DNA from 2 places in the Anaerosinus gibii genome. Region 2 is predicted to be linked to the other one. Evidence: a T-box and tRNA genes for the amino acid it is inferred to sense, from the RefSeq annotation. Region 2 holds a T-box; the other holds one or more tRNA genes.
The links. A T-box is a leader RNA that pairs with one kind of tRNA and senses whether it is charged. The one in region 2 lies ahead of tyrS (tyrosine--tRNA ligase), so its partner is inferred to be a tRNA-Tyr.
Positions count from the first base shown of each region.

Region 1: it has a tRNA-Tyr gene. The T-box ahead of tyrS (tyrosine--tRNA ligase) is inferred to sense a tRNA for this amino acid. The anticodon was not compared.

Region 1 covers NZ_CP120678.1:791,848-795,561, reverse strand. Annotated here, with positions in the region: gene glpK (glycerol kinase GlpK) at 1-42, opposite strand, end outside; gene P3F81_RS03715 (MIP/aquaporin family protein) at 185-928, opposite strand; gene P3F81_RS03710 (glycerol-3-phosphate responsive antiterminator) at 1,427-1,996, opposite strand; tRNA gene P3F81_RS03705 (tRNA-Thr) at 2,198-2,273, shown strand; tRNA gene P3F81_RS03700 (tRNA-Tyr) at 2,281-2,365, shown strand; tRNA gene P3F81_RS03695 (tRNA-Met) at 2,378-2,453, shown strand; tRNA gene P3F81_RS03690 (tRNA-Thr) at 2,472-2,547, shown strand; tRNA gene P3F81_RS03685 (tRNA-Met) at 2,555-2,631, shown strand; gene P3F81_RS03680 (chemotaxis protein) at 2,989-3,714, opposite strand, start outside.
Region 2 covers NZ_CP120678.1:1,171,333-1,175,046, forward strand. Annotated here, with positions in the region: rRNA gene P3F81_RS05560 (23S ribosomal RNA) at 1-176, shown strand, start outside; rRNA gene rrf (5S ribosomal RNA) at 509-625, shown strand; tRNA gene P3F81_RS05570 (tRNA-Asn) at 630-705, shown strand; T-box leader at 791-1,021, shown strand; gene tyrS (tyrosine--tRNA ligase) at 1,123-2,355, shown strand; gene P3F81_RS05580 (YebC/PmpR family DNA-binding transcriptional regulator) at 2,429-3,169, shown strand; gene P3F81_RS05585 (BofC C-terminal domain-containing protein) at 3,424-3,714, shown strand, end outside.

The sequences.
Region 1 (3,714 bases), 380 kb from region 2:
AGTAGTACCTTGGTCTAACGCTAACACATATTTTTTTGTCATAATTCTCTAAGCACTCCTCGACATTAAATTTTATGAATTAACTTAATATGATATCTAGTTTTAGCAGATGTAATATAATATCAGTAAAACTAGATATCATTTTTCATAACAACTTTAAATATTACTTCAAAATCCCAAAGTATTAGATTAAGTTGATAGCTTTCGCAACGAAGTATGCAACAGCACCACCAGCTAGAGGTCCAAGAATTGGCACCCAAGAATAAGCCCAGTCAGAGCTACCTTTTCCAGGGATAGGTAAAATCGCATGAGCTATACGAGGTCCAAGGTCACGAGCAGGGTTGATTGCATATCCAGTAGGACCACCTAAGCTTAAACCTAAAGCCCAGATTAACATACCAACTAAATAAGGGCCGAAACCTGCAGGTAATTGACCATTGTTTGCATTGAAGATTACCCAGATTAAGAACATAAGCATGAAAGTACCAATTGCTTCGCAAAGGAAGTTTGCACCATAGCTACGAATAGCAGGGCCAGTGGAGAATACACCTAATTTTGTAGCTTGATCTTCAGTAGCTTCCCAGTGTGGAAGATAAGCAGCCCAAGCAACAACAGCACCTAAGAAAGCACCAAATGTTTCAGCAACCATAGTTACAACAGCATGACCTGGTTGATAAACACCATTCATAGTTTTAGCAAGTGTAACAGCTGGGTTCAAGTCAGCTTGTGGAGCTCCTAATGAAACCGCAGTGAAAACACCTAACATACACGCAAATCCCCATCCAGCAGTGATTACAATCCATCCGCTGCCTTCACCTTTGTTACCTTTTAAGATAACGTTTGCAACTACGCCGCACCCCATACAAGTAAGTACTGCGGTACCAAAAATTTCGCCTAATAAATTTTCCATGAGAATAAGTCCCTCCATTACTTTGTTTTTTAAGATGAAAAAATAATGTCTGATAAATCCTCTTAACCAACAAGCATCGCTTGTTCTTTTTTCTTTTTTTCAATCACCCCTTTTAGTATGCATTAATATGATAAGATGGGATGTCGTACTTTTTAGTCCAACTACACCCATTCACATATCCGTAACTCCTACAGCTATTATATTAGCTATTTTTTAATAAATTCCTGCAACCTTTTTATATTTTTCTTACATTTTTGAAAAATATTTTCATTTTTTACTTACAGGAGAGAAAGGTTTGAATATCTCTAAAAATAAAAATATCTTAATATCTATTCACATTCCTTAAAATTAGCAAGAATATACAGTGAAAGACATTAAGATACATCTTCTTTATTAACTCAAACAACTCTCTGTCATCTCGCTGTTTATTTTCTTTAATTAATTTTATATTTGTATAATTAGATAAACTTTTTAAAAATCCTGCATGATTTTAATTTTTTTTATTTTTTTCTTACATCACTTCCAAAGCTCACGTTTACTTGTACTAACAGCATGAACTCCATTCTGAATAGCCAGCTCAATATCTTCCATCGTATGCATAAGCCCACCAGCTAAAATAGGTAAGTTTGTTTCTTTGACCAATTCCTCAATAATTGATTTTGGAACAGATGCTGGTAAAATTTCAACGGCATCAGGACGACAATTTCTTAATAAATTTATGCCTGACTTTAAAGCCTCAGAATCCATTACAAACAATCTTTGAATGACGATCATCCCTTCCTCGCGAGCAAATTTTACTAGCTGTGGCTTTGTTGTAATGGCTCCAGTAACACCTATGCGTGCGAGATACCTAATCCCTGACCGATCTTTACCTATTCCACCCAATAAATCTAAATGAACCAAAATACGTTTATTATGTTTTTTAGCTTCTTGAATGATAGACGGCAAAATAATAATATCTCCAAAAAGTAATATAATGCTAGATGATTTTATATTTAAAGCAAATTTAAAATCATCTACCGTCCTTACTGCAGGAACTATTGCTCCTTCCGAAAATAACTTATCACAGATGTTTTTTTGTTCCATAATCCCATATCAACTCTCTAATTTTTATTTTTTGTTATAAAGCCTCTAGGTGAATTATTTCGTCATTTTCAATAATTCTCCTTCTATATATTCTACAATATAAAAAATATTTTATATCTTGTATATTTATTATATTATTTTTTCTTTTTATATTGACATTTTTTTTTTGTCATAGTAGAATGTATATTGTCGTTAAGGCATGCTGGTGTAGCTCAATTGGTAGAGCAGCTGACTTGTAATCAGCAGGTTGGGGGTTCAAGTCCTCTCGCCAGCTCCATAAATAAGGATGGGTTCCCGAGTGGCTAAAGGGAGCAGACTGTAAATCTGCCGGCTCTGCCTTCGTTGGTTCGAATCCAACCCCATCCACCATTAATTTAATATCGCGGGGTGGAGCAGTTGGTAGCTCGTCGGGCTCATAACCCGAAGGTCGCAAGTTCGAGTCTTGCCCCCGCAACCAAAACAAAAGTTAGTGATCGCTGATGTAGCTCAGCCGGTAGAGCTTATCCTTGGTAAGGATAAGGTCACCCGTTCAATCCCGGTCATTAGCTCCATAAATACGGCGGCGTAGCTCAGTTGGCTAGAGCATGCGGTTCATACCCGCAGTGTCCGGAGTTCGAATCTCTGCGCCGCCACCATTTGAAATTAAAACTCGCGATTGCGAGTTTTTTTATTATAATGACCTTATAATAAAGCAGAGGAAAGATGATCAAGAATCAAATTCTTACATCTTTCCTCTGCTTTTTATCGTACAAAAAATTTTAATAAAAATGCTACACTCCATAATATCGCTACCTCCAACCCAACATATTGTAAGATTGATAAATGGTCCATATCAACCGATGGCAACCAACTAAAAAAAACAATTAAAAACAAAAAGTCATTTGCTTCAAGCTTCTTTATCACAACTCTGCTTCACAGCCTTATATAAAAAATAATAGGAATAAGGATAAAATTATTCCTCATTCCTATTATAACCATCTTTTCTAAATGAATCAATCATGCTTACCAAAAATTAAAGTATCAATTAAATCTATCAATTGTGCAATTTCTGGTTTTGAAATCTGACCATTTGCACCAATAGACTCACCTTTACGGCGCATTTCATCATTAATTAACGAAGAGAAAAATACCAAAGGTACTTCTTTTAAACGTTGATCTGCACGAACCAATGTCAATAAATGATGTCCGTCCATTTGCGGCATCTCAATGTCAGAAATAATCATTTTTACACTTTCCGACACTGGTTTATCTTCTCTAGAAATTCTACTTAACGCTTCCCATGCCAATTTACCATTACTATATTCATGTACATTACGATATCCAGCCTCATGTAATGTTCCAACTAAAAGATCACGTAACATTGGAGAATCTTCCGCTACAACAATCGGCTGTTTCGTTCTTTTTTCCTTAATATCATCATGAGTATCTTCAAAAGTAGTTAATTTTGCATTAATTTCAGGATTAATTTCAGCAATGATCTTTTCAAAGTCAAGCAAAAGAACAATTTTATCACTCATCTTAATTACACCAACAACCATAGATGTATCTCCAACATTAGGAGCAGGTTCCATCTCAGTCCATGAAATGCGATGTATCCTTGATACAGTATCGACTAAAAATCCCATATTATAATTATTAATTTCCGTAACAATTATATTTTTAGGCTCAATTTCTCCACCTTCATTTAAACAACGCGGTAAATTGACTAAAGGCATTAC
Region 2 (3,714 bases):
TACGTTCGGAAAGGATAAACGCTGAAAGCATCTAAGCGTGAAACCAGCCTTAAGATGAGGTTTCTCATAGAGTAATCTAGTAAGACCCCTTGAAGAAGACAAGGTAGATAGGCCAGATGTGTAAGTACAGTAATGTATTTAGCTGACTGGTACTAATAGGTCGAGGGCTTGACTTAAAGCAGAGAGCCAATATACCATGAGCGAAAGCGAATGAAGTAGATTGAGCGAATCGCTTTACTCCGAGCGTAAAGAAATGGAGCGAGTGAGTTTCATATCTAAGCGAAGCGGAGTAAAGCAAGAATAAAATGTAGTTAAGATTAATTTCAATTCTTCTGTATAGTTTTGAAGGAACATATCTAAAAAGAAAGTTCACTTCAAAAAGCACGGATGACTAGAAATGTGCAGATACAAGGCGCAGCGGAAAGAAGAGAGGAAGGCGTAATGAGAATTACGTTGACTGAACGGATTGAGCAGTAACGAAGTAGATGTGCGTTTATAGACAGACGGATCTGGTGTCGATAGCTATAGGGTACCACCTGTTCCCATACCGAACACAGTAGTTAAGCCTATACACGCCGAAAGTACTTGGATGGAAACGTCCTGGGAGGTTAGGTAGATGCCAGTTATATTCCTTGATAGCTCAGTTGGTAGAGCAATCGGCTGTTAACCGATCGGTCGTAGGTTCGAGTCCTACTCAAGGAGCCAAAATTTTGCCTAGCTTTTGCTAGGCTTTTTATTTTATTAATTTGACTTATTTATAAATTTTTGCTATGATATGAAGCAATATAGTTTTAATGCAATGATTAAGAGAAGTAAAATGAATTTGTTTTTCAGAGAGCTACGGGAAGGTGAAACGTAGTAAACGATTTATTTGAAGTACACTTATGAGCAAGAAATCGAAAGTTATTTTTATTGAGTAATGAGTAGATGGATTCGGTTGGCTCCGTTACAGGCTGCAAAGTCGTATTTGTAAAAATACTATTTGGGTGGTACCGCGGGTGTTATTTATCTCGTCCCTTTTTAGGGGCGAGTTTTTTATTTTATTAAGGGACTAGGGGTTGAATGAAGAAAATCTTAATTCCTAAATAAAATCTTATTTATAAAACTTTGGAGGGTTTATTGATGAATGTAATTAATGTAATTAATGTATTAAAAGAACGTGGCTTTATTGCACAAATGACGCATGAAGACGAGATCATTGAGCTATTTGATAAGGAAAAAGTTACGTTTTATATAGGTTTTGATCCAACAGCGGATAGTTTACATGTTGGTCATTTTCTTGGTATGATGGTTATGGCACATATGCAACGTGCGGGGCATAGACCTATTTGCTTAGTTGGTGGAGGGACAGGGACTATCGGAGATCCATCAGGAAAGTCTGATATGCGTAGAATGTTAACGGATGAAGTTATTCAACATAATTGTGATTGCTTTAAAAAACAAATGCAACGTTTTATTGATTTCTCTGACGATAAAGCATTCATTGTAAATAACGGAGACTGGTTAAGAAATTTGAATTATATTGAATTATTACGCAGTGTAGGAACGCATTTTACTGTCAATCGTATGTTGGCAGCAGAATGTTATAAACAGAGAATGGAAAAAGGTTTAACATTTTTAGAATTTAATTATATGATTATGCAAGCTTATGATTTTTGGGAATTAAATAATCGTTATAACTGTAAATTAGAAATGGGTGGAGATGATCAGTGGTCAAATATCATTGCCGGAGTTGAACTGATTAGACGTAAAGAAAGCAAACCTGCATTTGGTTTAACATTTACTTTACTTACGACAAGTGAAGGTAAAAAAATGGGAAAAACAGAAAGTGGAGCATTATGGTTAGATGCGGAAAAAACTTCTCCATATGAATTTTACCAATATTGGAGAAATGTGAATGACGCAGATGTAGAAAAATGTCTATCCTTATTGACATTTTTACCAATGGATGAAGTTAGACGACTGGGTGCATTAAAAGATCAAGAAATCAATGAAGCTAAAAAAGTTTTAGCTTTTGAGGTAACAAAATTAATTCATGGGGAAGAGGAAGCGCTTAAAGCCGAAGAAGCGGCAAAAGCTTTATTTTCTGGACAAGGAAATTTAGAGAATGCACCAACAATTGAGATCACTAAAGCAGATATAGGTGCAAAATTATTAGATGTTTTAACAAGAGCGTCAGTTTTTGCATCAAAAGGGGAAGGTCGTCGCTTGATTACGCAAGGGGGGCTATCCATAAATAATGAACGAGTAAATAGTATTGAATTAGAAATTGCGGAGAATATGTTTACCGATAATACGGCATTGATTAGAAAAGGAAAGAAAAATTACTTTAGATTAGTTATTGTTGAAAAATAAGAAATTTTGCGATTGATTCTATAGTATGGTAAAATATATCTTGCAATTTTATTAAAGGAGTGCGTATTTATTTATGTCAGGACATTCTAAATGGGCAAATATTAAACATAAAAAAGGTAAAATGGATGCTGTACGTGGGAAAATAACAACGAAAATAGCTCGCGAAATCACTGTTGCTGTTCGCATGGGAGGCAGCGATCCAACAGGGAATATGAAATTAAAACTTGCTTTAACAAAAGCAAAAGCGAACAATATCCCAAAAGAAAACATTCAAAGGGCAATCCAGAAGGGGTTAGGAGCTTTAGAAGGCAGCAACTATGAAGAAATGCTTTATGAAGGGTACGGCCCTGGTGGTAGCGCGGTTATGATCGAAGTCATGACAGATAATCGCAATCGTACAGCGGCTGATGTACGTCATATCTTTTCAAAAAATGGCGGTAATTTAGGCGAAACCGGATGCGTAGGGTGGATGTTTAAAAAGAAAAGTGTATTTGTTGTCGAGAAAGAAAACTTTGCAAATGAAGAAGAGTTGATGATGCTGGCTTTAGAGGCTGGTGCTGATGATTTTCAAGTCGAAGAAGATTCCTTTGAAATTACAAGTGAACCAGAAGTATTTGATGAGATTGAAAAAATGCTAGAAGAAAACAATATTGAATCTTCCGTAGCCGAAATTAGCATGGTCCCTGATACCACAGTAAAATTAGAAGGCACGGATGCGACTAAAATGTTAAAATTAATTGAAGCCCTTGAGGATCATGATGATGTACAAGAGGTTTATGCAAATTATGATATTGATGAAGATTTAATGGATTAATTTTATTCAACAATTAAAAGATCATCTAGCGAAAGTACGTAACTGACATACAATCAAAACCTTTGTTTTTATGTGAATAAGCCTACAGTTTTTATAAGTGGAACTTAAGAGGGCTTGAGTCTCTAAAGTAGTTGGACTAGAATGAAGATAGAGTTAAGTTTCTATTTGAATTCTAGTCTTATTTTATCAATGATTTGTATAAAATTAATATTTTTGGTAATAATTATTGCAATATACTTTATAATGAGGTGTTTATGTTGGATGATATTACCTTAAATAAGAAAAAATATATGATGATGGCGGGTATAAGCATTTGTTTTCTCTTATTGCTTGGGATCGGTTACCTTTTTATGACAAGAACAGCTGAGCATAACGATCAAGTTGTAAGTAAATTTGATAATGATATTCGCGTAAAGCAATCGACACAAATAGAGCAAGTATATTTTTATACAAAGTGTAAGGATGAACTTGTTCAAGAAATAATTCCTAACAGTGAATGTATTGGGATAGATTATAAAAGTTTTCAACAAGTTTATCCGCAATGG